One region of the Rummeliibacillus sp. TYF-LIM-RU47 genome, then DNA from elsewhere that is predicted to be linked to it. Evidence: riboswitches for the same ligand, from Rfam matches in the RefSeq annotation. Region 1 holds a riboswitch; the other holds the start of a gene.
The links. Region 1 has a riboswitch for FMN ahead of ribD (bifunctional diaminohydroxyphosphoribosylaminopyrimidine deaminase/5-amino-6-(5-phosphoribosylamino)uracil reductase RibD). Riboswitches for the same ligand answer to the same signal wherever they lie in the genome.
Positions count from the first base shown of each region.

Region 2: it holds a riboswitch for FMN, as region 1 does, so the genes downstream of both, F0527_RS04830 (ECF transporter S component) here and ribD (bifunctional diaminohydroxyphosphoribosylaminopyrimidine deaminase/5-amino-6-(5-phosphoribosylamino)uracil reductase RibD) in region 1, are expected to answer to the same signal.

Region 1 is NZ_VVIR01000005.1:124,530-140,800, reverse strand. It holds gene F0527_RS15440 (heavy metal translocating P-type ATPase) at 1-599, shown strand, start outside; gene copZ (copper chaperone CopZ) at 630-839, shown strand; gene F0527_RS15430 (DUF6612 family protein) at 1,130-1,978, shown strand; gene F0527_RS15425 (lmo0937 family membrane protein) at 2,136-2,282, shown strand; FMN riboswitch at 2,417-2,550, shown strand; FMN riboswitch at 2,693-2,826, shown strand; FMN riboswitch at 2,973-3,103, shown strand; gene ribD (bifunctional diaminohydroxyphosphoribosylaminopyrimidine deaminase/5-amino-6-(5-phosphoribosylamino)uracil reductase RibD) at 3,256-4,341, shown strand; gene ribE (riboflavin synthase) at 4,352-4,990, shown strand; gene F0527_RS15410 (bifunctional 3,4-dihydroxy-2-butanone-4-phosphate synthase/GTP cyclohydrolase II) at 5,009-6,199, shown strand; gene ribH (6,7-dimethyl-8-ribityllumazine synthase) at 6,215-6,685, shown strand; gene F0527_RS15400 (NAD/NADP octopine/nopaline dehydrogenase family protein) at 6,866-7,990, shown strand; gene F0527_RS15395 (MarR family winged helix-turn-helix transcriptional regulator) at 8,197-8,631, shown strand; gene F0527_RS15390 (beta-barrel domain-containing protein) at 8,651-9,301, shown strand; gene F0527_RS15385 (DHA2 family efflux MFS transporter permease subunit) at 9,310-11,133, shown strand; gene F0527_RS15380 (hypothetical protein) at 11,243-11,677, shown strand; gene F0527_RS15375 (hypothetical protein) at 11,723-12,004, opposite strand; gene F0527_RS15370 (SHOCT-like domain-containing protein) at 12,014-12,403, opposite strand; gene F0527_RS15365 (DUF2089 domain-containing protein) at 12,419-12,781, opposite strand; gene F0527_RS15360 (hypothetical protein) at 13,008-14,837, opposite strand; gene F0527_RS15355 (hypothetical protein) at 15,019-15,747, shown strand; gene F0527_RS15350 (hypothetical protein) at 15,749-16,271, shown strand, end outside.
Region 2 is NZ_VVIR01000001.1:979,130-995,400, forward strand. It holds gene lysA (diaminopimelate decarboxylase) at 1-1,034, shown strand, start outside; gene F0527_RS04775 (GNAT family N-acetyltransferase) at 1,230-1,601, shown strand; gene F0527_RS04780 (DUF309 domain-containing protein) at 1,598-2,104, opposite strand; gene F0527_RS04785 (segregation/condensation protein A) at 2,161-2,940, shown strand; gene scpB (SMC-Scp complex subunit ScpB) at 2,912-3,511, shown strand; gene F0527_RS04795 (D-alanyl-D-alanine carboxypeptidase family protein) at 3,530-4,528, shown strand; gene F0527_RS04800 (pseudouridine synthase) at 4,628-5,359, shown strand; gene resA (thiol-disulfide oxidoreductase ResA) at 5,478-6,008, shown strand; gene resB (cytochrome c biogenesis protein ResB) at 6,025-7,692, shown strand; gene ccsB (c-type cytochrome biogenesis protein CcsB) at 7,689-8,876, shown strand; gene F0527_RS04820 (response regulator transcription factor) at 9,110-9,826, shown strand; gene F0527_RS04825 (ATP-binding protein) at 9,819-11,612, shown strand; FMN riboswitch at 11,727-11,863, shown strand; gene F0527_RS04830 (ECF transporter S component) at 12,021-12,599, shown strand; gene trhO (oxygen-dependent tRNA uridine(34) hydroxylase TrhO) at 12,788-13,741, shown strand; gene F0527_RS04840 (LysR family transcriptional regulator) at 13,781-14,671, opposite strand; gene F0527_RS04845 (C40 family peptidase) at 14,988-16,265, shown strand.

The DNA.
Region 1 (16,271 bases):
CAGAAGGCAAAACAGCGATGCTTTTGGCGATAGACGGAATGTATCGCGGTATTGTAGCAGTGGCGGATACAATTAAGGAAACAGCTCCACAAGCTATTAAAGAGCTAAAGGAACAAGGTCTGGAAGTTATTATGCTGACAGGCGATAATGAAAGAACAGCAGAGGCTATTGCGAAACAAGTGGGCATTGATCATGTTATCGCGCAAGTACTGCCTGAAGAAAAAGCAGATAAAGTCAAAGAAATCCAAGCACAGGGCAAAAAAGTAGCAATGGTTGGCGATGGTGTTAACGATGCCCCTGCCCTTGTGACAGCGGATATCGGGATTGCGATTGGAACAGGTACAGAAGTGGCTATTGAAGCAGCCGATGTGACTATCCTAGGTGGCGAGCTGCTGCTTATACCAAAGGCGATCAAAATCAGTCATGCAACCATTCGCAATATCCGCCAAAACCTATTTTGGGCATTCGGCTATAATACAGCTGGCATTCCGGTAGCAGCCATCGGATTACTAGCTCCATGGATAGCAGGTGCTGCTATGGCATTAAGCTCAGTCAGTGTTGTGGCAAACTCGCTTCGATTGAAACGGATAAAATTATAAGCGGTACACTTTGAAGGAGGTGAATACAGAATGGAAACGAAAACATTAGCCGTACAAGGTATGTCTTGCGGTCATTGCAAATCTTCAGTAGAAGGTGCTTTGAATCAATTGGATGGCGTATCATCAGCTGAAGTGAATTTAGAAGCTGGTAATGTAGCTGTAGCTTATGATGATTCAAAAGTAACGCTTGCTGCTATGAAAGAAGCGATTGAAGAACAAGGCTATGATGTGGAAGCATAATGCAAAGAGAAGAAGCTGATTTCCTATATGGAAACCAGCTTTTTTGTTTTTATTAAGAAGTGTTAACTTCTGATAAATAGTGGGAAAAGGCAATATCACATTAGTTCAATGGAAACAAACGCAAGAAGACATAATACTCAGTGTGAGAAATTGGTAATAATACATATGTCACCTTCCTTTTATTCCATTGAAATACAAATAATTTAAAAATAGTAAATATGGTTGACTGCATTTTTTAGTGCTTCCTTTATACTAAATTGTAGGACGAAATATAAAAGAAGGAAGTGGAAGTGTTGAAAAAAATCCTTTCCCTTACAATGGGATTACTTTTGGTATTTATGCTAGGAGCATGTAACTCAAAGGCAGAGCCTGAAAACAAACAAAATGGTTCTACTGCCAAAGCTGATTCAGGTTTATCATTAGAACAAGTATTTAAAAAATCTACTGAAGCCTCTAAAAACTTAAAAAGTTACAGAACAAAAATGGAAGTTATACAAAATATTAATTCTGGACAAAATAATGTAGAGACAGATACAGGCATCATTATGGATGTAGTTCAAAATCCTATGTCTTTCTATCAAAAGTTAATGATGAAGGCTCCAGAGTCTGACAAAATGATTCAAACAAAAAGCTATTTTACAAAGGACGGTATGTTTACGTATGATCCAAATTCAAAAAAATGGATGAAGTTCCCTTCAGAAATGGCGGATCAATTAGCGCAAGCTTCCAACCAACAAACAGATCCTATGGCGGAGATTAAACAACTGAAGAAATTCGTCAAGGACTTTAAATTTAAACAAAATGATAAAAACTATATCCTATTATTAAATGCTTCAGGTGAAAAGTTCACTCATTTCATTCAAGAAAAAGTTCAAAAAACATTGCCAGCTGGAATGGCTAGTTCTGCTGAATTGTTGAAAGATATGAAAATCAACAAAGTAGATTATGAGATTCATATCGATAAAAAGACGTTTTACCCAACTATGTTGAATCTCAACATGGAAATGTCATTGAATGCTCAAGGTCAACCGGTAAAGATAGAGCAAGAAATCATGAGCAAGTATGAAAAATACAACCAAATTAAAGAAATAGTAGTGCCGGAAAAAGTAAAGAAAAAAGCGGTTGAAGTTAATTCATAATGAATAGAATTCAATATGGTGAATAGGCGATTTTAGGAATTAGTAGCAGAATCAATGCGAGTAAGATAATTTGGCAAGCGATTGTTTAGTAAATTGTTCTGCGGGGTAATAAATATATGTAAATAAATTTAAATTATCTGCAGAAAGGATGTTTGCGATGCTTTGGACGCTAATAGGACTCCTAGTTCTTTTCTGGGTATTAGGCCTTATATTCCATATTGGCGGAGGATTAATTCATATCCTTCTTGTCATAGCGCTGATTGTCTTTATTGTTCGCCTATTCTCTGGAACAGCACGAAGGTGACCGACGTAGTATATAAAAGAAAATAAAAAAGAGTGCCTTAGAAGAAATGCTTCTAAGGCACTCTTTTTAAAGTGACTAAGATTAATAGCTTTCTTTTTTGTTTTACTAAGTTTATAATGATTTCGAATAAAAGAATATTCCTTCGGGGTCGGGTGAAATTCCCAATCGACGGTGATGAAGCAATTCTAAGCCCGTGAGCCTTTTTTAAAGGCAGGATTTTGGTGAGAATCCAAAGCCGACAGTATAGTCTGGATGGGAGAAGGATGTAGAGCAAGCTTAATGCCTTGTGAAGAAAAATATACTTCAATAGGCTTATTTAGTGATGACTTTTACATATGAATTCCAACACAACCCCGTAGAGAAATCTATGGGTTTTTCTTTTTTCTGAAACTCATACACAATTTTATATGGTTGTCCTTCGGGGTCGGGTGAAATTCCCAATCGACGGTGATGAAGCAATTCTAAGCCCGTGAGCCTTTTTTAAAGGCAGGATTTTGGTGAGAATCCAAAGCCGACAGTATAGTCTGGATGGGAGAAGGATGTAGAGCAAGCTTAATGCCTTATGAAGAAAAAAATACTTCAATAGGTTTATTTGGTGATGTCTTTGCAGCTAAATCATTCCACAATGTACCCCGTAGAGAAATCTATGGGTTTTTCTTTTTTCTAAAGCTCATACACAATTTTATATGGTTTGTCCTTCGGGGTCGGGTGAAATTCCCAATCGACGGTGATGAAGTAATTCTAAGCCCGTGAGCCTTTTTAAGGCAGGATTTGGTGAGAATCCAAAGCCGACAGTATAGTCTGGATGGGAGAAGGACGTATGGTGAGTGGTACCAGCCTTTGGAAGAAAAATACACCTTCCTAGGTTTATTTAGTGCACCCATTTTTACATACAATCTCCTAAACTCCTTAGTTGACAATAGCTAAGGGGTTTTCTATTTGTAATGAACTACAGCAGATAGGGAGGAAAGAAATGACGGATGAATTTTATATGAGCCTTGCTTTAGATTTAGCAGGAACTACTAAGCAGCAAACGTCGCCAAATCCAGCAGTAGGAGCCGTTATTGTTTCAAATGGCGAAATAGTAGGCCTTGGCGCACATTTAAAGGCGGGGAGCCCGCATGCTGAAATTCATGCCCTACGAATGGCGGGATCACAAGCGAAAGGAAGCACTGTTTATGTAACGCTAGAACCTTGCAGCCATTACGGAAAAACACCTCCTTGTGCTAACGCATTAATTGAAGCAGGTGTAAGTCGTGTAGTCATCGCTGCACAGGATCCCAATTCATTAGTTGCGGGCAAAGGATTGCAGCTTTTAAGAGATGCTGGGATTGAAGTAACGACAGATATTTTGCTAGCAAGAGCGCAGGCATTAAATAAAGAATTCTTTGCTTATATTCAACAACGAAAACCGTTTGTTACTTTAAAACAGGCCATCACATTAGACGGTAAAATAGCAGCAAAAAGAGGAATCGGGGAGCAAATTACAAGTAAGGAATCACAGGTGGATGTTCATAAGGATCGCGAAAATCATGATGCCATCTTAGTAGGAATCGGCACGGTATGTTCAGACAATCCACGCCTTACCAATCGACTTGGAAATACAAAGAAGCAACCGATTCGAATAATTTTAGACACGCATTTAAGGATTACGCCAGATAGATTGGTGATAATGGATAGTTCCGCGCCAACGTGGATTGTAACGGGTTCAAAAGCTTCAGCAGAAAAGATTGCACAGTTAAGCCAGATATCACATGTGGAGATTCTGCAGCTTTCAAATCCTTTAATTGATATAGAAGAATTATTACTAGAGCTGGGAAAACGCCAAATTATGAAGCTGTATGTAGAAGGCGGCCAAACGGTCAATGCAAGTTTTTTGAAATCCGGTTCAGTAAATCAATTAATCACATATATAGCGCCTAAAATTGTCGGTGGGACAAACGCTATTTCAATGTTTTCTGACTTAGGAGTGAAACAAATGGAGAATGCTTTTGAACTCAGATTGCAGGAAATCAACAAAATCGGTGAAGATTTGAAAATAGTATCTGTATTGAAATGAGGTGGAATCCATTTTTACTGGAATAGTAGAAGATATAGGTAAGGTCAAAGCAATCAAACGTGGCGGTCAAAGTATGCAATTAACAATAGACTCTCGAAAGATAACAGATGACATTCATTTAGGTGACAGCATTTCCATTAATGGGGTTTGTTTAACGGTTACTTCTTTTTCGGGAAGTGCCTTTACGGTTGATGTAATGCCGGAGACAGTGAAAGGGACGAGTATTCAATCATTGCAATTGGGTCATAGTGTCAATTTAGAACGAGCAATGCCAGCAAATGGCCGTTTTGGCGGGCATTTTGTATCTGGACATGTGGATGGTACAGGTATTATTTTGCGCAAGCGCAAAGTGGAGAATGCGATATATATTGATATTGGCATTGCAGAGGAGCTCAGTAAATATTGTATTTTAAAAGGCTCGGTAGCTATTGATGGCATCAGTCTAACTATTTTCGATATTCAGCCACGTCAGCTCACAGTTTCAATCATTCCACATACTTTAAGTGAGACAGTGTTAGGTATAAAAAAGGAACGGGATCTAGTCAATATTGAAAATGATTTGCTTTGCAAATACGTGATTCAGCATGCTGAGAGGCAACAAAAAGAAACGCCAATGACGATGGATTTTTTAATGCAAAATGGATTTTAAAAAGAGGCGGTGTTTAATATGTTTCATTCAATAGAAGAGGCAATACAAGATTTGAAAAAAGGAAAAATGATTATTGTAGTGGATGATGAAAATCGTGAAAACGAAGGAGATTTACTCGTCCTTGCGGAGTATGCAACACCAGAAAACATCAATTTCATGGCAACCCATGGAAAAGGATTAATTTGTACGCCAGTTTCACAGAAGCTGGCGGAACACCTTGAACTTTATCCAATGGTTCACAACAATACAGACAATCACCAAACAGCCTTTACAGTGAGCATTGACTATAAGGATACAACCACAGGCATTAGTGCATTTGAACGTTCGGAAACCATTATGCAGCTATTAAACAAAGATGCAGGTGAGGCTGACTTTCGGCGACCGGGACATGTTTTTCCGCTCATTGCTAAAGAGAATGGAGTTCTCGAACGCCAAGGGCATACTGAAGCAGCAATTGATTTTGCAAGAATTTGCGGCAGTGAACCAGCAGCCGTTATCTGCGAGATTATGAGCGATAATGGTGAAATGTCTAGAGTACCGGAACTACTAGTGTTAGCTGAAAAATATGATTTAAAAATCGTTACTATTGCAGACCTCATTCGCTATCGTTATATCCATGAAAAACTAGCAAAACGCGAAGCATCTGTGAAAATGCCTACAACACTTGGTGAATTCCAGATGGTTGGCTATTCAAACAAAGTAGATAGCAAAGAGCATATAGCTTTGATAAAAGGGGAGTTGCGGGAGGAAGATGCTCCGTTAGTGCGTATTCACTCGGAATGCTTGACGGGAGACGTATTTCATTCAAAACGGTGCGATTGCGGACCGCAATTGGAGAAGGCGATAGAAAAGATTGAAGCTGCTGGTACAGGTGTCATTCTTTACATGCATCAAGAAGGCAGAGGGATTGGGCTGTTAAATAAACTTAAAGCCTATGAGCTTCAAGAACAGGGCTTGGATACAGTGGAAGCAAATGAACAATTGGGCTTTCCAGCTGAGATGCGTGATTATGGTCTTTGTGCCCAAATGCTCCGCGACTTGGGTGTAACTAGGGTTCGATTAATGACGAACAACCCAGAGAAAGTGGAAGGGCTAAGGAAGTATGGAATTGAGATAGTAGAACGAATAGCGCTTGAAACTGAGGCTGTTGCTGAAAATCAATATTATTTACAAACGAAAAAAATAAAAATGAATCATATTCTTGCATAGGGAGTGTTAAAACACATGGGACAAGTATTAGAAGCACAATTAATAGGAACAGATTTAAAAATAGGGATTGTTGTAGGTAGATTTAATGAATTTATAAATGCCAAATTGCTAGGCGGAGCAATGGATGGTTTAAAACGCCATGGCGTATCTGAAGATGATATAGATGTAGCTTGGGTGCCGGGAGCATTCGAGGTGCCATTTATTGCAAAGAAATTGGCAGATACGAAGAAATATGACGCCATCATTGGTCTAGGTACGGTGATTCGTGGCTCCACATCTCATTATGATTATGTTTGCAATGAAGCGGCTAAAGGAATTGCAAATGTTGGATTAACTACTGGAGTGCCGGTTATCTTTGGTATTGTTACAACGGAAAACATCGAACAAGCAATCGAACGTTCTGGCACTAAATCAGGAAATAAAGGATATGATGCAGCTGTTTCTGCGATTGAAATGGCTAATTTAAATAGTTTGATTGAAGAATAAGCAATTGTAAATGGTAAGAGGCTTAGCATTTTAGCTAAGCCTCTTATTTTATTGGAAAAAATCAGGATGTTTAATGTGAGGGAAGTACGGGAATAGAATTATGAAGATGAAAAAATATCATGAACAATTTTAAATAGAAAAAACATGAAAACGCTATCATAGAAAGGGAGACTGGTATTTATGAAAATTACAATCGTTGGTTCTGGGCATGGAGGATCTGCTGCAGCAGCAGCGATGGCACAGGAAGGACATGAGGTCAGCATGCTAAAGCTAAGCAACCGACCAGATCAGCATTTTGAAAAGCTAAAAGAAACAAAAGAAATCAAGTTGGAAGGCATCGAAGGCAATGGTACATATCAGCTAGCGAATGTAACAAATAACCCTGTAGCCGCTATTCCAGAAGCGGATATCATTTTAATTTATTACGTTTCGAATTACCACGAAAATTTAGCTAAGGCGCTTGCCCCCTATCTCCAAGCTAAGCAAACGGTTTATATTTGCCCAGGGTATTTGGGCAGTTTACTCTTTAAGAAAGAAATGGAACGAATCGGACGAATTCAAGAAGCCCCACTATTTGTAGAAGGTGAAACACTTCCGTATAGCTGCCGTATTACATCCCCGGGTGCAGTCACTATATATTCTAAGAACTATGGACACCCAATAGCAGCATTGCCAGCGAACCGTATCGAAGAGGCATGCAGAATATTAGAACCAGTACTGGACAACCCTATACCACGCGACCATATAGTAGAAGTCGCTCTCCACAATCCGAATCTCATCATGCATACTGTAGGGATTGCAATGAATGCTGCATATATTGAAAATTCAAATGGAACTTTCTCTATGTATACAGAAGGTTTTACCCCATCTATTTGGAAAGTGGCTAATGAATTGGATCGCGAAAAAATGGCGGTTTTGAGAAAAATCGGTTCATCTCCTCTTTCTTATATCGATGAATTTAAAGTGCGTACTTTTACAGATCCAGATAAATACTCTGAAAAAGAAGCGTTCTCAATCTATGCAGACAGCGTAAGCGATTTGCATACGGATAAAGTTGAAAACCGGTATATTACGGAGGATGTACCAATGGGTCTTGGCTTACTTTATTCGCTTGGTAGAGAGCTTGGTGTTCCGACGCCTGTTGCAAATTCCATTATGACATTGTCTGGCATTATGACAGATTCTGATTACTATAAACAGGCCCGTACGGTAAAAAGTCTTGGCTTCAAAGATGCAAGCGAGCTAATGAATGAAGTGGGCAACAAAGAAGATAAAATCTTTTTACAAACAGCACGTCAAAAATAAAATAAGTAAAACACGTGTATGGCTGGAGAATTTGCAGCATACCGTGTTTTTTATTTGGTTTTAAAGGGAAGACGTTGGAAGCGGTTTTTTACTTTTATGATAAAGATTTATTGTTGACATAATTTATGTACGGTGTTATAAATGTATAGTCTTATTTCGTATACGAAATATACGGAAGCGAATTAAATGTAAGCAAGGGGGAAGAAATGAAGAACGTCTTTAATAATGAGATCATCAATTCTTTCTATAGTATCTACATGCAGGAAAGAAAAATTCTGCAAAGTGACGCAGAGAGAGTGGGTCTGACTGTTGTCCAGTTGAGAGCTCTTTATAAAATATCCGTTCGTCCGAATGTGCGATTGGCAGAACTTGCCGAGCGAATGAAATCGACGAATAGTACGATTAGTAGTGTGATTGATCGGTTAGTGGATAAGGAGCTTGTAGAACGGAAAACATCCGAGAACGACCGCCGGGCTATAACCATTTGCCTTACTTTAAAGGGTGAGGAAAAATTGAGAGAATTTCAGGAGAGTAAATCGGAGACGGTTCAAAAGCTTCAAAGAATTAACGATTTGCCCGCGGAGGATATAAAACGTTTGTTAGAAATTCACCAAAAGATATTAAGTATTTTAAAGGATTAATGAAGGAGGAAGTTTTTTTATGAAGGCCAAACGCATGATTTTATTAAATGTGATTTTGCTTATAGTCTTAGTTGGAGGTGGGTTTATAGGCTATTATTATTTCAATCAATCTATGAACTATATCTCTACAGATAATGCACAAATCGCAGGTCAACAAGTAAATATCGGAGCACCAGGCAATGGCAAATTGGTAAGATGGGATGGCAAGGTTGGAGATACATTTAGCAAAAACGATACAATCGGTACAGTTGATATGCAGGGTACTGATGGGAAATCTGTTAACATGCCAATCAAAGCACCACAAGATGGCACAGTCGTGCAAAGCAATGCTGTAGAAAATGCAATGGTTGCTGCTGGCACACCTCTTGCTATCAGCTATGATTTAGATCATTTATGGGTTACTGCAAACATTGAAGAAACAGATTTAGATAATATTAAAAAAGGCCAAGATGTAGACATTACAGTCGACGCATTCCCTAACACAACATTAAGCGGTAAAGTACAAAAAATCGGTTTAGCAACAGCCGGCACATTCTCATTGCTGCCTTCAAACAATTCATCAGGCAATTACACAAAAGAAACACAAGTAATTCCTGTGAAAATCTCAATCGATAGTTACGGAGTAAAATTAGTTCCTGGAATGAATGTAACCGTGCGAATTCATAAGTAGGTGATAGCATGTCAATTTATATCATTGGTTATATTCTCATATCCGTCATTCTGCTGATTGTTGTGAACTTTATGGTAAGAAGACAAAAGAATAGTAACACAAAAGATGAAAAAGTGACGCAAGGAACAATGGCTAACAAGAATCAAGAGATGGATTCTAAAAAGCCAGTAGAAGTAGAAGAGTTTAACAATGCTGCTCCTCAGCCAGTACAGGAGGAAGAGCATGCAGAAGAAATACAAGAACCTAAAAAAGAAGAGGCTACGGAGGAAGTGCCACCTGTAAAAGAAGAGGCTAAAACACCGCCTGCTAAAGTCATAGACAATAAGGGTAAATTACTCGTTACGATGATGATTGGTGCATTCGTTGCCATATTGAACCAAACATTATTGAATGTAGCTATCCCGCACATTATGAATGATTTAAGTGTATCTGCAAGTACTGTGCAATGGTTATCAACAGGCTACATGCTGACGAATGGAGTTTTCATTCCGATTACTGCGTTCCTAATCACAAGGCTCGGGACCAGAAAACTATTTATATCGGCCATTACGTCATTTACAATCGGCTCGATTATTTGCTCGCTTTCCACCACATTTTCACTATTAATGCTCGGAAGGGTTGTGCAAGCGGCGGGCGCCGGCGTTATCATGCCTTTGCTTATGACCGTATTCCTTACCATCTTCCCGCCTGAAAAACGTGGAGCGGCGATGGGACTATTCGGTGTTGCAATTCTATTCGCACCAGCAATTGGGCCAACATTATCCGGTTGGTTAATTGGCCATTATTCTTGGCGCGTACTATTTGATATCGTTATTCCAGTCGGTATAGTTGCAATTCTAATGGCACTTAAATGGATGGTTGATGTTGTAGAAATCACCAAACCAAAATTTGATACATTCGGTTTTATCTTTTCAACTATCGGTTTTGGCTTCCTGCTTTATGGCTTTAGTGAAGCAGGTAACAATGGCTGGGACAGTAAAGTTGTATTGATTTCATTAGCCATTGGTATCATCGGTTTAATTGCTTTTGCTTGGCGTGAATTAACAGTAGAACAGCCAATGCTAGATTTACGAGTATTTAAATATGATATTTTCACGCTAACTACAATTATTAGTATGATTATAAATATGGCAATGTTCGCAGCCATGCTCTTGCTACCTATTTATTTGCAAAATATTCGCGGTTTCTCAGCGCTGGATTCTGGCTTGCTCATGCTGCCTGGCGCGATTGTCATGGCGATTATGCTACCAATCTCAGGGAAACTATTCGATAAAATGGGAGCAAGATGGTTGGCAGTCATTGGATTGGTTATAACAGTAGTCACTACTTATCAATTCTCTAAACTATCAATGACTACTTCCTATAGCTATATCATGCTACTTTATGTAATGCGTATGTTTGGTATGTCGTTCTTGTCCATGACTGTATCAACAGAAGGGATGAACCAGCTACCTCAACATTTGGTGGGCCACGGGACATCTGCTTCCAATACAGCTAGAACCGTTGCGGGAAGTATCGGTACCGCCTTTTTAATCACAGTCATGACAACGAGAAGTAATTTCCATACAGCAAATTACGGAAATGTCATCTCAAGCGACAATCCATATTTAACAAATCAGTTGCACAGTTTAGGTAGTACATTCTCAGCGATGGCTGGACTTCCTGCACAAGGAGGCCAAGTGTTGGCGACAAGTTCAATTTACGGGCAAGCTGTCAAACACGCGACAGTCAGCGGAATCAACGATGCCTTTATTATTGCGACAGGCATTGCGGCAGTTGCTTTAGTTTTAGCTTTCTTTATTAAAAGAGCTAAACCAAATACAAAAGATTAAACTGTTTAATAGGCTGGATCCTTATTGGATTCAGCCTATTTTTTTGAGAAAATAGAGTATAATAGATTGCGAAAAATGATTATGTACCAATGAGGATGAGAATTTATAAGTGAGTGGAAGAAAAGAGAGAAAGTATCAAAGTAGAGTAAGGAATTGGAAGATTGGTATTTTTCTAGTGATAGAAGCCGGATGGTTTATAATGTTTCGCGAATGGTTTGATGCATGGCGGCATAAGGGGTGGTTATATGCTGCTTTATATACGGCTTTATTTGCAATAGGATGTTTTTATATAAACGAGAAGTTGAGCCCATTAAAGGATGAACGAAAAGAAGAGAAATTCAATAAAAAATATCCTTTTATTAAAGATCTAGAGGAAGAGCAGAATTTCACCATTTATATGAAAAATGGAAAAGTTATAGAAAATGCTAGTCTTATGGTCCATATAAGTATGGAAATCATCGTTGTGACAAATTTAACGTTTGGTGAGCTTGAATCAGAGGTGCATACAATAAAGCTAAAACACATAGAGTCTGTCAGTTTCTAATATATAGCCTTTTAAAAAAAGAACCCTAATCATCGATCAGGGTTCTTAAAGTTTCACCTTCACCTCTGTACCATCTTTTGCTTTCACCTCTACTAGTTGAATCCCCTTATAATTCTTCAGTTCTTTGAGGATTGGCTTCAAGGTTTTTTTATCGATAAGAGGAAAGATAAAGTCTATTTCTTTTCGTTCAAAATGATTTTTTGTCCATTTATTTAGATTCTTATGAAAAAGATTAGATGAAACAACGGTAATAGCAATATTTAAAAATACATAAGGAACTGGGATGATAAATCGGAAGCCTTTTGTTTTTATTTTTACGTATATCATAAGAAATTACTAATCAATGATGACCGAAACGGTATCACCGTTTGCTGATTTGATATCAACAATTTGGCCATCTAGTTCATTTTCGATTGCTTCAATAATCAGGTTTATGTCTATATCCTTCATGTATTTCTCTGATTGAGGAATACTTGCTGCGATGCTATATCCAGCCATCAATACAACTTTGACAAGCTTAATCGGCACATTGACTGTCACATTATCACTTTCAGTTGATACCACACGAACCTTTAACGTTTTATCTAAATAGGTTGTTGGTTTTTCAGTAACCTGATTATTTGGTTCTTCTTTCTCTTTTAAGATGTGGATCAATTCGGCTCCTTTATCAGCATCAATCTTTCCTTCTTGAATCATCGTGATGACTCTAGCAATTTCTTCTTTCATGTGGAATGCTCCTCTCTACTCTTTTAAAAGCTTAATGGCTTCTTCTGGTGTAATTTCACCGTTTTCTAACATGGTAACAATTTTCTTTTCGTCTACTTCATTTTTCTTCTTCTGTTCATATCCAAGGGATGCGATGATGTCCGATAGCTTGCCTCGAACTGTCGGATACGAAATGCCCAGTTCTTTTTCAACTTCTTTAATATTTCCTCGGCATGTCAAAAAAACTTCTACAAATTCTAGCTGCTCTTTAGATAACGATGCCAGCTTTGATAATTCAAACTCATTTTCAATCGTCGTTTGGCAGTGAGAGCAATGTAATTTTGTGATTTTCATTGTATTGTTGCAAACAGGGCAATTTGTGATTACTTTATAGGCCATAATGAAATTCCTTTCTTTGATTGATTTGATTATATAACAAGGATTAGAATGTTTAAAGTTATAATTTTAATTTTTATAGATAAAAATTTAACTAATATCAATTACTTTATTAATAAAATTAACTTTTAACTTTATAATTTGCAATCGATCTTAAATGGAGGAATTGGGAAAAGGGATAATTAAAAATGAAATAAAGCGAAAGCAGTTGCTTTCGCTTTTTTAGTATTTATTTTAGAAGACTTTTAGCTATTTTGCGATTTTCTCTATCTTTAGATTCTTTAGCCACTCGTTTGATGTGGGAAAGAATTGTAGGAGTATTCCAGTAATCTGTATCCCATTCACAAAAGGCGTTTAAAGCCATGTATTCAAATCTTCTATTATTTAATTGCATACATTTTTCTATAAAAGAAAGGCCTATTCCTTCATAATCACTTATATAAGAAATCGCTATATCAATGCATTCTTCTTGTTCAGGCGTCATGTGTTGTAAATCAATTGCTTGCTGAATAAATTGGATAAGCTTTTCTACTACCTGCCGATTATGAGATTGCATGATGTATATGTAGAGCGATTTATCATAGTTCCCATGCATGATCTTCTCCAAAAAAATATGAGATAAATCAAATTGTATTGCCTGTGCAACGCGTATAGGAATATAAAGGTCAGGCTCTACATCTAAAGACTGTACTATAAGTGGTTTCCATTTAGAATTTTCAAGGATGGATTTAATCTCATTTTCAAGTGAAAGTTTTTCTGCCAGTGTTCCGTTATATTCTACGTAATCCCCCTCTACCACACCCGTGATAAAGCATTGGATGACGGCAACGGGGTACAGTTTTTTAAGGGTAGTGGCATGTTTTTTTGCATGCTGAACATAAGAATTTAGAACATCCCTAGCATGAGGATATTCTTCAATTGTATAGGATGGCCCTTCTTCTATAAGACCTTCTATTATTTGGCCTGCTCCGTTGTACAAGGATTCGGATATCGTAGGCTGTGCCAATGCCATATCTAGCTCGCCTTTCATAGCGCAGCTATAGGCTAGATAGTGATTCATAATTGAATTTTCACAGCCCTTTGTTAAAAGCCATTCTTTTATTTCGTCTGTTACAGGCTCCAAACGCTCCACACAAGCAATCTTGCCCCAACCATTTACTTCTTTTGCTAGCAAATATAAATTTTCATGTGGATTCTTTGTACCCTGCAAAAAAGCATCTGCTACATATAATGTAAACTCTTCATGCAATCCTATTGTGTGTAAAAGTGTCAAATCTTCTTCACAATTTGAAAAACCAAGAATCATAATACCAAATTGCATGGCATACCGATGTGACGAGTGGTGAATAAACCAAAGTGCTTCATTGTGCAATGCTTCTCGATCTATCCCTTCTTCTTGTTTTAATAACTCCCGAAAGATTCCAACATATTCAGCAAATTCCTTATCTCTTACTTTTTCATAAATAGCTCTGCGGGTTTTATGGTTAGGTGTATTTAATTGTTTTAACAGTAATTTCAATAATGATTTTGCGTCAGAGGAAAAGCCGTATGTATCATCTATCAGCTGATCGGCTGCGCCAGGAGCAAAACGAATATCATCGTCTTCTAAAAAATAATAAGATTCATCCGGCAATGTTTCATTCACAACTTTACCGTTTACTTTCATCTGATCAATGATAAAGGGGAGGATAGCTTGTCGATATTCTGATGGATTGAAGTCTAATACTTCTTTTTCTTTAAAAATAGTTGTGCCATCCACTTTTATAGTACAAACATAGGATTTAATGCCTCCGATGTCCGCGTCAATGATATAAGTTTCACCATCTATTTCAACTTTCTCTTTTAGTTTCTTGAATGTATAGAAGTGGGAAACAAAGCTTGGATATTGAACTTGTTTCACTAATGTTTGATCTACAAATAATTGTTTTGCATGAATATCCATAACGACTTTAATTATATGTCCCTTATAGTCTGTTTCCCATTCATAGTGAATGTCCTCTTTAAATTCTTCTTTAAAATTTTGCCACTCTAAACGCATGAATCGCTTAAATTTTGACATAGGTCACCTCTTTAGCTCTCTTAATATACTGTCTATCATATAATAAAAGCTTATTGGTTTGTTAAATACATTTACCAAAAAGGTAAAATTATGCTATATTGGTTGAATTCCTTATGACATAATGATGTATATAGGAAGCAGGGACATCATCCAAAAATGACAAGCAGAAAGGGGAGAGAGTGTGGTTACAATTGATTATTCATCTATTGCTATTATACCTGTCATAACTCTAATTTTAGCATGGTGTATCTGTGGTTACCTTTTCTACCGTAACTATAAAAAACATGGAGGCGTCATTAAAATTTGGAAGGCTGCACTTGTCCTATTTATTGGCCTTTTTTCTTTTTCTATCAACTTGAACATCTGGAACACAGCGCTAAAACTATCCATTTTGCCTTTAGGGGTATGGATTTTATATTTTGTGTTGAAAGGCAAAAATCGTTGGCAATCGTATCGCTCTTTTGCTTGGATGGGATTTGGCTTCAATTTTATTTTTCTAGTAGCTTCACTTGTAACAATACCCTTTCAACATTGGATTTTTCCAGACAAAAATCCAACTACCTTTATGGCAAATTTAGAAAATGCAAAATTAATCACTATTCATCCTTCAGCAAAAAAGAATATAGTGTTAGATAGAAAGAAGCTAGCAGGGAAATTCACACACTTGAAACAGCGGGAAATCTATAGTGATAAGTGGTTTTCAAGCCTTTATGAGATGAGTCCCTCAGAAATTAACAAAAAAGAAGAACATTTTCCTTATCAACTTGTAGGAGTAAAGCCGAAATGGGGAAGTGGGCTTCCCTCACCGGTTCTGTACATAGAAAAAGGCGGAAAAGGAATTCTGATAACTACGTCTCAGCATCAGCTTTACTACCGTTTAAATGATTCAGTGCTAAGGGAGGAGCATTAGTATGAAGAAAAGAAAAGGAATGTTTGCTCTTTTAGTGGTGGTTATTGGTATTATAGGTCTATTCTTCTATTATTCTTATTCAAAACCAGCGCCTTTTCCAACAGAGGAAGCGCTGAAAAAGGATATAAATCAGACCTTCCCTGAGGCTAGCGTAAAAATAATACAAGACATAATCCATGTTGATGAACGCCATAAAGTGGTTCCTTTTATTTCTTTGAATAAAGACTATGGACTTAGCTATTGGATTTGGAAGAAGAATAAATGGCGAGTCGCTGAAGTGGATAATCGCGAAGAACCGATGATATGGAAGATAGAAGAGGGAAAACGGCCAAAGTATGTATATGTGTGGAATATTTTTCATAAAAATAAGGTTGATTCATTTACATTTTATCTAACGAGACAGCGGGATTATATCACCTGGGATAGGAAAGGCCTTTATATTCCACCAGTTCAAATGACGGAGAACGTGCGATTGCATAATAAGACATATGGGGTTTTCCCTATTCCAGAAGATTGGGCTACGA
Region 2 (16,271 bases), on a different contig from region 1:
CATTACAGGCAGGAATTCCTAGCAATCGAATTCACTTTCATGGAAATAATAAAAGTTTGGAAGAATTAGAGCTTGCTTTTAATGAAAGAATTGGCTGTATTGTCATTGACAACTTTAGAGAAATTCAATTACTAAAAGAAATAGCTGCGCGTCAAGAGCAGAAAATGGACGTAATTCTTCGGGTTACACCGGGGATTGAAGCACATACCCATGATTTTATTACGACAGGACAAGCAGATTCGAAATTTGGCTTTGACTTGAATAATGGGCAAGCAGACAGAGCATTTAAAGAGCTGCAACACGATCCTTTTCTAAAACTGCAAGGTCTCCACTGTCATATTGGCTCACAAATTTTTGACAGTACAGCATTCAGGTTGGCTGCCATTAGATTGATAGAAAAAATTGGTAAATGGCATAATGAGGAAGACTATGAGATCAACGTGCTAAATTTAGGCGGAGGCTTTGGTATTCGATATACGGAAGACGACGAGCCATTGGAGCCAAATATCTATGTAGAAGAATTAATTCGAACAGTATCAGAAGAAATCAAAAGGCACAGTTTAAGCATGCCTGAAATTTGGATTGAGCCAGGTCGCTCACTAGTAGGCGAAGCTGGAACAACTTTATACACTATAGGTTCACAAAAAGTGGTTCCTGAAACACGAAAGTACTTAGCAGTTGATGGTGGAATGTCTGATAATATTCGTCCAGCTCTATATGGGGCGAAGTATGAAGCGGCCATTGCTAATAAGATTTTACAGAAACCTGCTGAGTTTTACACGATAGCTGGTAAGTTATGCGAATCTGGTGATAAACTGATTGAGCATATACAATTGCCAGAGGCTGAGCCTAATGATATTCTTGCTATATTTTGCACGGGTGCTTACGGGTACTCCATGGCCAGCAACTATAATCGAATTCCCCGGCCTGCGGTGGTATTTGTAGAAGAGGGAAGACATCAGTTGGCAATCAAGCGTGAAACATATGAGGATATTGTAAGGTTAGACCTTCCTTTGACAATTGGAAGGAGGTAAAAGCTATCGTGAGAAGAAGCAATATTATTTTATTAATATCATTTATTTTAATGGCTGTGATTTGGGGAGTAATCTATTGGTTTTTTGTAGCACCTGATTCCCTTACCAAATAACGGAAGAATATTTGCGCATTTATTTATTTTCGTGTAGGATATTCAAAGAGACTTAAAGGCAAAAAGAAGAGGGATCTAATACATGTTATGTCGTTATAAAAAAGCAAACGAAAAAATTGCAATGGGGCTCTTGTCCTTTATGCCAGAACATAAAGACGTGAAAAAATTGCAAGAGACGATTTGTCAATATAACTCTGATCCAAACTGGCAACTATATTTGTGGAAACAAGACGATGATTATATTGGTCTTGTAGGAGTCGAAATTAAAGATAATAAATGGATTGTTAGACATATTTCCGTTGATCCTTCTCATCGTGGAGAAGGCGTTGGAGTCGAAATGATTCGAAAGCTTTATGAAATGGATGTTTGTGGCTCTATTGCCGCTGATGAGTTAACAGAGCCGTTTATACAAAAATGTTTAACAATGTTGGAAGAAGCAGACGAAGAGGTTTAATGTCTGCTTCTTCTTTTTTCGTTCCGTGCACGAAGAATATCCGTACGATCTCTAAGCATATGCTTATTTTGAAGGAATTGATCATCTAGGTTTGGCAATATAGAGATGGATTCTTCTACACTATCTTTTAAAGAAATTGATATTATATTGACTGGCCAGTTTTTAAAAGGTTCCCTAAGACTCACATTTTTTTGAGTTTGATGAATATGTTCGATTACGCTAAGAGCATCGATTTCCTTGTCATCAAAAAAAGGCGAGTGAAGGGAGTTGCGAAGAGTTAACTCTGCTTTTTTTAAAATAGTATCAGCACCTTTGTAATTGCCTCGCCTATAATGATATAAGCCAGTAGCTAATTGGATCCAGCCTGTTAGTGGATGTAATTTATCCCGTGGAGCTACATACTTCCAGTACTCCTCTAATACTTCATGGCACTCAAAATAATCTTGGTTGCCATTAAAGTATGCGAGAAATTGAATAAATAAAGGATGATGCATAGGATGCATTTTGCTCACCTTTCCTCTATACTAAATTTTAAAGAAAAATTGTCAGGTGGTAAGATATGTCATACGAAGTGAAGTTAGAGGCTTTTGAAGGCCCTCTTGATTTATTATTACACTTAATTCATCGTTTGGAAATTGATATATACGATATACCGATGGCTGAGCTTACTGCACAGTATATGGGCCATATTCATACGATGCAAGTTTTGGAATTGAACGAAGCAAGCGAATATTTGGTTATGGCTGCAACATTGCTCGCCATTAAAAGTAAAATGCTATTACCAATATATGAAGGGGAACTGACTGAAGAAGAGTTTGAAATTGAAGAGCAGGATCCCCGTGATGAGCTTGTAGCAAGATTAATAGAATATAGAAAATATAAAGAAGCAGCTCTTAATTTGAAAGAATTAGAAACCAGCAGGACACATTATTTTACGAGACCGCCAACAGATTTATCTGCTCTTATGCCAGAGGAACAACTTGCTTTATTTGATGCTTCAGTCAATGTTTATGATATGGTTGCGGCGTTCCAAAAAATGTTAAATAGAAAAAGATTGAAAGCACCTTTGTCTACAAAGATAACAAAACAAGATATCACGATAAAAGCTCAAATGAAGTCTGTAATTAATGTATTAAAGTTTTCCAATGGACGTGCAGACTTTTTTGATTTATTTCCGTCAGATGACAGAGAAATGCTTGTTATCACATTTTTATCACTTCTAGAATTGATGAAGCGGCAAATCGTGGCGATTGAACAATTGAACAACTTTGCCGATTTAACGGTGATACTACGGAAGGAAGAAATAACAGATGAGCAACTTGAATCTATTGATGAGTAAAATTGAAAGCCTATTATTTGTCATAGGTGAAGATGGACTGACAATTAAACAACTATCCATTTTACTAGAGGCTGATGAAGGAGAAATAAAATTAGCTCTTGAGCAAATGATGAAAGACTATGAAGAACAGGATAACAGGGGAATCAAACTAAAAGAATTAGCAGGAACCTTTCAGCTAATTACGAAGCCACAGCATGCTGAATTAATCCAAAAATTAGTAGAGAACCCTCCAAGCCAATCATTGTCACAAGCATCTTTAGAAGTGTTAGCTATTGTCGCGTACAAGCAGCCAATAACTCGTGTAGAAATTGATGATTTAAGAGGTGTAAAAAGTGAGAGAGCGTTACATACTTTAAATGCAAGAGGTTTAATCCATGAAGTGGGAAGAGCAGAAGGGACTGGACGTGCAATATTGTATGGCACCTCGAAAGAGTTCCTAAATTATTTCGGTTTAAATGATTTATCTGAATTGCCGACTCTCCCAGAAGAAGGAATGGAAGAGCTGGATGATCAACCAGACTTATTTATGTCTAAATTCCAAGAAGCCTTCCAGGAACCTGGAACAGAATGAAGTTAAAGGAGTGACAATTTGTATCGTTGGATTATCGTAGTATTAAGTTGCCTTGTCGTTTTTATGCCATTTGAAAAAACCGCTCAAGCTGCTTCTCATTCGTATGCAGTAATTGATGCAGATACGGGAAGGCTGCTTATAGGGATGAACGAACATGAAAGACTCCCAATTGCAAGTCTTACAAAAATGTGGACAGCTTTTGTAGCAATTAAAGAAATGGATATAAATAAAACGACAACCATTTCGAAAAGAGCAACCTTGAGCGAAGGGTCTTCCATTTATCTAAAAGAGGGTGAAGAGACGAGCCTCAAAACACTGCTCAATGGCCTGCTTCTCCGTTCGGGTAATGATGCTGCAACAGCAATTGCAGAAGAAGTAGGTGGGTCAGCAGAAGGCTTTGTTAAATTAATGAACGATTATGCTGTGCTCTATGATTTAACAGAAACGAGATTTGAAAACCCTTCTGGCCTTCATCATGAAAAGCACTTATCCTCTGCTTATGATACGGCCCAAATGCTTCGTATTGCGATGCAGGAGAAAAAATTCCGTAAAATTGCTACTACCAAATTCTATAAAAGTGATTTGGAAAACCCAACAGTTTGGCAAAACAAACACAAATTGTTACACTCTAATAAATATGCGATTGCAGGTAAAACAGGTTATACAAAAGTAGCAGGACGAACACTTGCAACATATTTTGAAAAAGATGGAAAACGTGTAATTGTTGTGACGCTAAACGAATCAAATGACTGGCAAGTGCATGCTGGATTTGCAGACACAGTTTTCAACAAATATGAACAACGTGTCTTAGCAAAAAAAGGTGTTTATCAAGTGAAAGATGATTTACAAGTTAAACTTGACCATCCTGTGTCGGCTTTGTTAACAAAAGATGAGAGCAAAAAAGTCAAATCTATTTTGCAAATGCCGCGCATTGCACAGGGAGAGATTGGTGTATGGCAATTCCAGTTAAATGGAAAGCCTTTGATTGAAGAGCCTGTACAAATGATTTGGAAGTAAAAGGACTGTCCTAGTGACGGTCTTTTTTTCTTTTATTATTAGTCAAAGTATGACATAATTTTTGAAGGCTAATAGCATTAAGTTTAATGAGGTGACTAAATGGAAAGACTACAGAAAGTAATTGCACATGCGGGAATTGCTTCTAGAAGAAAAGCAGAGGAATTAATTACAGAAGGTAAAGTAAAAGTAAATGGTCAGGTCGTTCGTGAGCTTGGTATCAAAGTATCTTCACATGATTCGATTGAAGTAGAAGGTGTAAAAATAGAAAAGGAAGAGAAAGTATATTACTTATTATATAAACCGCGTGGTGTTATTTCAGCTGTATCTGATGATAGAGGGCGCAAAACTGTTTTGGATCTTTTTCCGCAAGTGGAACAGCGGATTTTTCCAGTCGGCCGTTTAGATTTTGATACATCTGGAGTTTTATTGTTAACAAACGATGGAGAATTTGCAAATCAAATGACACATCCTCGCTATAAAATTGATAAAACATATGTAGCAAAAGTGAAGGGTTTACCTCGCAGGGAAGATTTAAAAAAATTAGAACGCGGGATTGAGCTAGAAGATGGCAAAACTTCTCCGGCAAAAGTGAAAGTGCTATCATCGGATAAACAGCAAAATAAGTCCATCATTGCGCTTACCATTCATGAAGGTAAAAATAGACAAGTGAAGCGTATGTTTGAAGCTATTGGATGCCCAGTTCAAAAATTAAAACGGGAGCAATTTGCATTTTTAGGTTTACATGGATTAAATGCAGGAGAATCACGCGAATTAACAGCACATGAAGTAAAACAGCTACGTGTATTGTCAGAAACAGGAAAAATCGGCTAACCAGCCGATTATCCTTCATAAAGCTTTCACAAAGACCTATATCTTACAGAACTAATTAGATTAAATTTGCTATAATGGAATAGGCTGTTTCTACTGTTAAAGGAGGCTTTCTATGCCAATGGAAAAAAAACAAAAAAGGCTCTATCTACGAATAGCCATCTTGGCTGTTCTTGTAGCTGCAATCGTTTACACTATTTATACAACAGCAAATAAGAATGATGTAAAGTTGCTTAAAGTGGGGGATGATGCTCCTAACTTCTCGCTTGTGGATTTAAATGGTAAAACACATAAGCTATCGGACTATAAGGGTCAAGGTGTCCTGTTAAATTTTTGGGGAACTTGGTGCAAACCTTGTAAAAAAGAGATGCCTGCTATAAACGATCAATATAAAGAATTTAAAGATCAAGGAATCCAAATATTGGGTATTAATATTGCTCAATCCGAACTTGAAGTAGCAAGTTTTACAGACAAGCTAGGAGTTGAATTTCCAATAGTGATCGATAAAACTAGAAGTGTTATGAGGGCATACAATGTTGATCCGTTGCCAGCTACGATACTGATTAATAAAGATGGCAAAATTGAGAATATTATTACCGGGGAAATGAAAGAGAAAGAGATTAATCAATATCTAAACAGTATTAAACCATAATAAGGAGTTCTTACGGATGAAAAACATAACGTGTGAATGTGGCCATGTCAATCCTGAAGGAACACATCTGTGTGAAAAATGCGGAAGGCCGCTAACAGAAGAAGAAAAGCACGCAAAAGTCGTCGATATGAAGTATGAAGGAAGAGCCATTCGTTCAAAAACATACAATAAAACAATCATCGATAAAATATGGAACTTCTTTTCAAGTGTCAAAGTCGGCGTCTCGATTATCGTCATTACACTAGTTGCTGCAGCTATCGGCACATTCTTGCCGCAAGTAATGTATGTTAATGTCATGCAAGGTGAAGATGCAAAACAGGCTTATATTGATAACTATGGAACTTTTGGTAAAATTTACTACAACTTAGGACTGAGTGATATTTACAGTTCTTGGTGGTTCCAAACCTTAATTGGTATGCTGGCGATCTCTATTATTGCTGCAAGTATTGATAGAGGCGTGCCTCTTTACAAATCATTAAAGAATCAACGTGTAAAACGACATGAAAGTTTTATGAAACGCCAACGTATTTTTGGCGAGAAAGAAATAGCCGCGGATAAAGCGGAAGAGTCATTAAATTTAGCTGAGAAGAAAATGAAAGAGCTAAAGTATAAAGTGAGAAGAGAAGATGGAGTATTGCTCGCGGAGAAAAACCGATTTGCGCGCTCTGGTCCATATATCAATCACGTAGGGCTTATCATTTTCTTATTTGGTGTTATGTTGCGCTTAATGCCTGGATTTTATATTGATGAATCATTATGGATTCGAGAAGGCGAGACAGCATCTATTCCTGGTATGGATGGTTATTATCTACATAATAATAAATTCACCTTTGAAACGTATAAAAAAGAGGAACAAAAACAAGAGTTCAATCAATCCAAAGCTGCTGTTAATTCAATAGCAAAAAATTATCAGTCAGATGTTGTGCTTTATCAATCAAAGGATGAAGGCATTGCTGGTGAGACCCAAGATATGAAGAAAGTGGCACACCATGCAATACAAGTGAATAAACCACTGAAATACGATGGCTACGCCCTCTATCAAATGGATTTTAAATTAAACGAATTAAAAGCAATGAATTTTAATTTAGTGAACAAGAAAACAGGAAAATCTTTAGGTGAAGTAGATATTGACTTAACTGAACCAAAAAAAGAGTATGATTTAGGAAATGGTTCAAAAGTCGAGGTTAAAGGTTACTATCCAACTTTTTCAGGTTTTGATGATGGGGAACCGCAATCTGACTCACCGCTACCTAATAATCCTGCTTTTATTTTCAAAATGTATACACCAGAAACACCAAAGGGTGAGACAAGCTTTGTTGCAATTAAGCAAACACTTGAACCACTTGGCACAACTAAATATCAAATGAAATTCCAAAATATCGAAACTCGTAATGTTTCCGGCCTAACAATACGTAAAGATAGGACTCTCCCAATTTTAGCAATCGGTGGTATAATCTTTATGTTAGGTGTAGTAATAGGTTCATATTGGAGTCATCGTCGACTTTGGCTACAACGTACAAATGATGGTCGCCTGTTGCTTGCTGCGCATACAAATAAAAACTGGTTTAGCATGAAGAAGGATTTGGATGCGGTTACTACTTACGCCCACCTGCCTTTATGGGTTGACCAGCAAGAAGAAGATGAGAAGGAAATGGAAGAAAAGGAAGGTGACAACACCTTATGAGTTTAATTGATCTGAGCAGCACGTTATTATTTATTGCTTTTATCGCTTATTTAGTAGGTACGCTATTTTTTGGTGGAGCGGTAAAAGGCGGAAAACAAGATGCATCCGTCTCCAATAAAAAGTGGGGAACTATCGCCATTACTGTTACAATTATTGGTTTTATTGCAAACTTAGGCTATTTCATTACTCGCTGGATTTATTCTGGACACGCGCCTGTAAGTAATATGTTTGAGTTTACGACTGCATTTGGCATGTTTGTTGTCGGTGCGTTTATTCTCATTTATTTTATTTACAAACTGCCATCACTTGGCCTTTTTGCTTTGCCAATCGCCATTTTGATTATTGCTTATGCAAGTATGTTCCCAAAAGAAGTGACGCCATTAATCCCAGCACTTAAAAGTTATTGGCTAACTATCCATGTTATTACGGCTGCGATGGGCGAATCCATCTTAGCCATTAGTGCTGTAGCTGGTTTGATTTATCTTATGAAGAGCGTTGATACACAAAAACGTACAAAGAGCAGCATTTGGCTAGAAATCGTCATGTATGCTGGCGTACTTGTATTAGGATTTGTGATTGTGACTACTACTTTTAAATTAATGGATTACAATGCTGATTTCACCTATGTAGATAAAAATGGCGCGACACAAGAAATTACTTATAACACGCCGGCTCTATTCGGTATGCATGAATATGAAATGAAATCTCCAGACAAGATGAAACCTTTAGCTGCCATGCCGGCATTAGTAAATGCGAAAAAATTAACGACAGTAGTTTGGTCCATACTCTTTGGCTCAATCTTGTATATTATCATTCGTTTAATTCTTCGCAAATCCATTAGCCGTGCAATCCAACCACTTACAAAACGAGTAAATATGCAGTTGTTGGATGAAGTTGGTTATCGATCTGTACTAATTGGTTTCCCTGTCTTTTCACTTGGTGCGCTAGTCTTCGCTATGATTTGGGCACAAGAAGCTTGGTCAAGATTCTGGGGATGGGATCCTAAAGAAGTTTGGGCTCTTATTACTTGGTTATTCTATGCTGCATTTCTTCACCTGCGTTTATCTAAAGGGTGGCAAGGACAAAAATCAGCATGGCTTGCAGTAATCGGGTTTGTTATTATTATGTTCAATCTTGTAGCAGTTAACTTGATTATTGCTGGACTACATTCTTATGCTGGATAACAGCTAATTAATTAAAGCAATAAACCTAACAACTATAGTTAAATATAGTTAGATATAAGGTTAGCTTGATATTTCACAATGAGAATACGCTGTATTGACTAGAGTACTTGTCTTTAGATGCTATTTCTATGACAAAAGAAAAGCCTTTTTTCTCTTATGAGAAAAAGGCTTTTCTTTTCATTTTCTATTAAGAATTGTACAATAATACTATAGCATACTGGGAGGCATGTACAGTGACTGAACAAATTTCAATATTAATAGTTGATGATGAAGAAAGAATTCGTCGACTTATCAGAATGTATCTTGAGCGTGAAGGATACATAGTAGAAGAAGCAGAAAATGGAGAAGAAGCGGTAGAAAAAGCATTAACCAATGATTACCGCTGTATTCTTTTAGATATTATGATGCCGAAAAAAGATGGTTTAGAAGCCTGCGAGGAAATTCGTGAGAAGAAATCAACACCAATTATTTTGTTAACAGCAAAAGGTGAAGAGGCTAATAGGGTCCAAGGTTTTGAAACGGGTGCGGACGATTATATTGTAAAGCCATTTAGCCCACGAGAAGTAGTACTACGAGTAAAAGCTATTCTACGCAGATCGGCTGCCTTTTCACCCGTAACAGTGACATCGGTTTCGAAGGATTTAGTTGTGTTCCCGCATTTGACTATTGACAATGATGCACATCGCGTTTCAGCGGATGGCGTAGAAGTGAATCTAACGCCGAAGGAATATGAATTGCTTTATTATTTGGCAAAAGCACCAGATAAAGTATTTGACCGAGAACAGCTATTGAAAGAAGTATGGCATTATGATTTCTTCGGTGATCTGCGTACAGTTGATACACATGTCAAAAGACTTCGTGAAAAATTAAATCGCGTATCGGAAAATGCTGCAAAAATGATTGTAACTGTTTGGGGAGTGGGCTATAAATTTGAGGTAGTGAATGATTAGGATATGGGGCAGTGTAGTCGGGAAGCTATGGGTAACCATATTGCTTCTCGTTTCATTTGTTTTATTTGTATTCACAGTATTGATGCTTGAATTTTTATCCAAATACCATACCCAACAATCTGAAGCCCTACTAAGACAAGAAGCGACCACCATCGCACGAGTCGTCGATGACCATAAATCGATAGCCTCTACTAAATCTATAATACATGATATTTTAAGCGATGAAACAAATGCAGTTATAGCAGACAAGCCTGGTCATGATCTATTTTCTTTGCAAGAAGGGGTGAATTCAGAGAAGATAAAAGAGCGGATTATTCGTGAAAAATCCTTCAATAAAGCTTTTACTTCATCTAAACCTATTGTGAAAGAAATGATGCTTCCTTCCTCAACCGAGAAGGACCATGTTGAATCGTATATTGTTTTAGCCTTTCCTTTAAATGTTGAGAAGATGGAGCATAGTGTCGTCTTTATCTATCAAAGTCCTGATGCGATTCATCGAACATCAAAAGAAACAACAAAGATTGTATTTCTATCAGCTATTATAGCCTTTCTATTAACAACTTTCTTTGCCTTTTTCTTATCAACGCGTATCACATCCCCTTTATTGAAAATTCGTGAAGCGGCGTTTGAATTAGCGAAGGGACACTTTGATAAAAAGGTACCGGTCCTGCAAAATGACGAAATTGGTCAGTTAGGGATAGCCTTTAACCAAATGGGTAAGCAGCTCAAGCACCATATGGAAGTTATCAACCAAGAAAAAGAACAACTTTCAAGTATTCTAACTTCGATGACAGATGCTGTTATTACATTTAATAGTGAAAGAAGTATCATATTAAGCAATCCTCCCGCGGATCTCTTGCTTCAGAAATGGGCGATCAAAAAACGAGATGAACACCAATTGATCCCTAATGAAATTTACCATATGCTTGACCATGTCTTAGAAATGGAAGAAGTATTAAGAGAAGAGTTGGAAATGGAAGGGGCATATTTTTTAATCTCTATAAGCCCTCTCTATAGCGGTGATTCTGTGCGGGGGGCTGTTGCCGTGCTTCGCGATAAAACAGAAGAACATCGCTTAGATAAGTTGCGTTCTGACTTTATCGCAAATGTGTCACACGAACTAAGAACGCCGATTGCTATGCTGCAAGGCTATAGTGAAGCTATTATCGATGATGTCGTATCTAGTGAGGAAGAACGGAACGAAATGATACGAATTATCTATGATGAATCACAGAGAATGGGTAGGTTGGTTACAGATTTGCTAGATTTGGCGAGGATGGAATCGGGGAACATCACCTTATATAAAGAAGTAGTACCGATTACGCCTGTGTTCGAACGAATCACCCAGAAATTTGTTCAAGCAGCAAGAGAAAAGCATATCACGCTAACCTACTCATCGTCATTTGATGATGTGACACTGATTAGTTTAGATGAAGACCGCATTGAGCAAGTCCTAACCAATTTAATTGACAATGCCATTCGCCATACAAGGGAAAAAGGTATAGTACAAGTTGTTGTTGATCAGCAGCAAGACTATGCGCGTATCCAAGTTAAGGATAATGGCGCAGGTATTCCAAAAGAAGACATAGAATATGTATTTGAACGATTCTATAAGGCTGATAAAGCAAGAACTAGGGGAAAAGGCGGCACAGGATTAGGACTTGCGATTACTAAAAATATTATTGAAGCACATAAAGGCAGGATCTTGGTAGAAAGTGAAGTGGATGTGGGTACAAGTTTTATTTTCTACTTGCCGTTAGCCAAGGTCAGTGAAAATAAATTTTAATAAATAAAAACGCCAGCATAAAGTTGCTGGCGTTTTTTGTTACAACGAATGGTGCAACTCTCTTTACAAAGTTCTAAATCTCTTATATAGTTGAATTGTAATAAAAACATATTGATTCATCTTCGGGGCAGGGTGAAATTCCCGATCGGCGGTATTAGAGGCATTTTGACCTCTTGAGCCCGCGAGCCGTTAAGGCAGGACTTGGTGAGAATCCAGGGCCGACAGTATAGTCTGGATGGGAGAAGGTGAAGGTACGGTCGTCTGTGCATTTTTTTGTGAAATGCGAGGACGTTTATTTGACTATGCCTAACTCTCCCTTAAGCGAATTTTTGCTTAGGGGTTTATTTGTTCATAATCAAAACGGGCCTTTCCTCTTTTTGAAGTGAATCGCAAAAGGAGAGAAAAACGTTGAAGAACACACGTCTACAAAAAATGGTGACGATTGGAATGTTGAGCAGTATTTCATTTGTATTAATGATTTTTAACTTTCCATTGCCTCCATTCCCGGCTTTTCTAGAAGTCGACTTTAGTGATATCCCCGCTCTTTTGGCAACAATTACAATGGGGCCTGTTGCAGGAATAACAGTAGAAGTCATCAAAAATGTGCTAGATTGGTTTTATAAAGGCAGCCCAACAGGTGTGCCAGTAGGACATTTGGCAAATATTACAACAGGTATATTATTTATTATGCCGGTTTACTTTGTATATAAACGTTTAACAACTACCAAAGGGCTTTCAACTGGATTAGTAGTCGGTACAATTTCAATGGCTATAGGGATGAGCGTTCTTAATTATTTCTTATTTATGCCGATGTATTCCTACTTCTTAAATGTACCAACTGAGACAGGGACTGTCCTAACAAAAACAATTGTAACGGGTATATTGCCTTTTAATATTATTAAAGGTATTATCCTAACAGCTATCTTCTTGCTTCTAGCTTCAAACATGAAAAAGTGGATACAAAAACAGCAAAAACAATATATGTAAAAATAGATTGCTAGCTTATGATAAATAAGCTAGCTTTTTTTGTTTAATGGAGTTCGAGCTAATGAGCCCCTTTTTTCTTTAAATTATAGTATAATAGATAAGTCGTTTTAAAAGCCAAGATTTATCGGCGTCTAAAAATTACTGACCCCGTCTTAATATCTTGTAAATATGAAAGATAGGTGAAATAAATGAAATATCAAGTTTTATTATATTATTTCTATACAAAAATCGAAGATCCTACGCAATTTGCTCAGGAGCATCTAGCATACTGCCAATCAAATGAATTAAAAGGCCGTATATTGGTTGCTCCAGAAGGAATCAATGGTACACTTTCTGGAACTGTAGAAGCTACAAATGCATATATGGATTATATGCGAAACAATCCACTTTTTGAGGGAATTGTTTTTAAAATAGATGAAGCAGAGGGCCATGCCTTTAAAAAAATGCATGTACGTCCGAAAGATGAATTGGTGAATCTCCATTTAGAAGAAGATATTAATCCAAATGAATTAACCGGTGAATATTTAGAACCAGCAGAGTTTTTGAAAAGAATGCAAGAAGATAATACAGTTGTGATAGATGCACGTAACACATATGAATATGATCTGGGGCATTTTAGAGGTGCGATTCGTCCAGATATTCAAACATTCCGCGAATTGCCAGAGTGGATTAATGAAAATAAAGAGCAATTTGAAGGTAAGCAAATCTTGACATATTGCACGGGCGGCATTCGTTGTGAAAAATTCTCTGGATGGATGAAGAGAGAAGGCTTTGACAATGTGGCTCAGCTTCATGGAGGCATTGTCACATATGGTAAAGATGAAGTAGCTAAAGGGCAATTATGGGATGGCCAATGCTATGTGTTCGATGAACGGATTGCGGTTCCAGTTAACCAAGTAGAACATGTCATTGTTGGTAGAGACCACTTTGATGGTGAACCTTGTGAGCGTTATATCAATTGTGCAAATCCTGAATGCAATAAACAAATCTTATGTTCGGAAGAAAATGAACATAAGCATCTTGGTGGTTGTACGCATGAATGTAGGGTCCATCCAAGAAACCGTTATATTGCTAAACATCAATTAACTGAAAGTGAAGTACTAGATCGTCTAGCGCAAATTGGCGAAACGATTGCTAAATAGATATAAAAAAAGCAAAACGCACAGCGCGTTTTGCTTTTTTTATGACTGTTTTTTATTCTTAAAATATTGAAGAATAAATTGTCGGAATTGCTTAGCACCTGGAGATAGATAACGTTCTAAAGACCAAGCCATTCCAATGACCCTTTCTAATTTTAAATCGCTAATTTTTATTTTCGTCATCCTTTTTGGATTTATTTCTTCTCCATCAGGTAATATGGAAACACCTAATCCTGCTGCCACGAAACCTGCTACCGTGGCTACTTCATCCCCTTCAAATGTAATTGTCGGAGTTAAGCCTGCTTGATCTAGCGCTTCATCAATTTGAATGCGCAAGGCATATCCCTTTTTAAGCAATACGAAAGGTTCATTGGCCAACTCAAATATGGTAATAGTTTTACGATCGGCAAGCGGATGTGATATTGGTACTATAGCATATAGCTCTTCACGCCAAAGCTCCATCCATTCTATAGGTTTTTCTACATTCATTTCAGCAAGCAGACACAGGTCTAGTTCCCCGGATTTTAGTTGTTTAAGCTGTGAGTGAGTGTGATTTTGCTTTAGTACAAAATGAATGTTTGGAAACTGTTTTCTAAAATGCATAATCAAATCTGGCACTACATTTGTGCCAAGTGTATGTAAAAAGCCCAGATATACTTCTCCGTGATTCGGATTAATTAGTTCTTGAATTTCATGGAGCCCATCTTGATATTCTCGCATAATATTGTGGACACGTTTAACAAATATTTCGCCATACCTATTTAGCTTGATGGAACGGCCCTGTCTTTCAAATAAAGGAACCCCCAACTCCATTTCTAACCTAGCAATTGATCGGCTTAGTGCTGGTTGGGAAATAGACAATTTCTCGGCTGCTTTGGTCATATGCTGGATTTTAGCCAACACCTGAAAATATTCTAACTGTTGCCATTCCATTAGACTTCGCTCCTCTTACCTTTGATTTAATTATAGTAACATATCTACAGCCTTTTTCGCTTTGTTAAGAGATGAATAAAAGGATGTGAATCCTATTTAAAAAATGGAATAAATACAATATAAAAGACTTATAGGAAAGTAAGTGATATAATTTGTAGAAGAAAATAGAAGAAAAGAATATTATGACAAATATGTAACATCCGTTACGCTTCTATTAAATGCCATCAAAAGACCTATACAAACGCTTTATTCATGATAATATAAGTAATGGTAAATAACGCATATAAAGAAAAATAGGGAAATGAGTTGATTTAGATTGAATAAACGCACAAAATGGGGTCGCACTGCTATAGCAACCCTTGCACTGTCATGCGGCTTTATGTACACAACGCAACAACCAATTGATGTAAATGCAAAAACATCCGCGCAGATGATTCAAAAGAAAGCATCCATCGATCATAAAATTAACCTCTTAAATAAAGAAATTAAACAACTACAAAAACAACTAGACAAAAAACAAACTGAATATGAAAAAACTTTACAAGAAATAGCAGAAACAAACAATGAGATTGCAAAAACTGAAAAAACGATCAATGAACGCTCAAAGATTATTGAGGACCGTTTAAAAGCATACCAAAATCAAGATCGCACATTCAGTCCATACCTAAATGCTATTTTAGGCGCAGATAACTTTGCGGATGCTGTAAGCCGTACTGTTTCTGTAAAAACCATTTTAGATGCAGACCAAAACTTATTAGATGAACAGAAAAAAGACAAAGCTAAGCTTGCTAAAGAAAAACACAATTTGCAAGAGAAGCAATCTAAGCTACAAAAACAATTCCAAGAAATGCAAGAAGAAGAAAATAGATTAGAAACAAAAAAAGCTGAAAACAAAGCAAAATCTCTAAAATTGAAAGAACAAATTGCAACGAAGAAAGAACAAGAAAGACTTGAAAGAGAACGTAAAAAGCGTGAAAGAGAAGCAAGACGCTTAAAAGCTCTTCAAGAAAAGCAATTCTTGCAAGCTAAAAAAGCAAAAGAAGCACAACAAGCTCAAGAAGCAGAAGCAGTAAAAGCTGCACAAGTCAGCAAAACAAGCAATAATACAGTAAAAGCTGAAAGCGTACCTCAACAGAATAATGCTGGCTCATCAGGTAATGCGGGCAATGGTAACAATGGTGCAAAAGTTACCGATAGTGATCAAAAAGCACCTTCTGTATCAGGTTCTGGTTCAGCTAAAGCTGCAATAGCTGAAGCTAGTAAATATTTAGGACGAGCTTATGTATGGGGTGGAAGTAATCCATCTACAGGATTTGATTGCTCTGGTCTAACTCAATGGTCGTTCAAACAAGCAGGCATTAGCTTGCCGCGAACAGCTGCACAGCAATATATAGCTACCAAAAAAATTAGTGCAAGTGAAGCGAAGGCAGGAGACCTTGTGTTCTTTAGTTATGGACAAGGGATCGCTCATGTCGGTATTTATTTGGGTGGCGGAAGAATGCTAGATGCCCAAAATAATGGTGTTGTAACTGAATCTCTAGATTGGTGGAACCAATATTTAGTTGGATACGGTCGCATTTCTGGTGTTAACTAATATTAT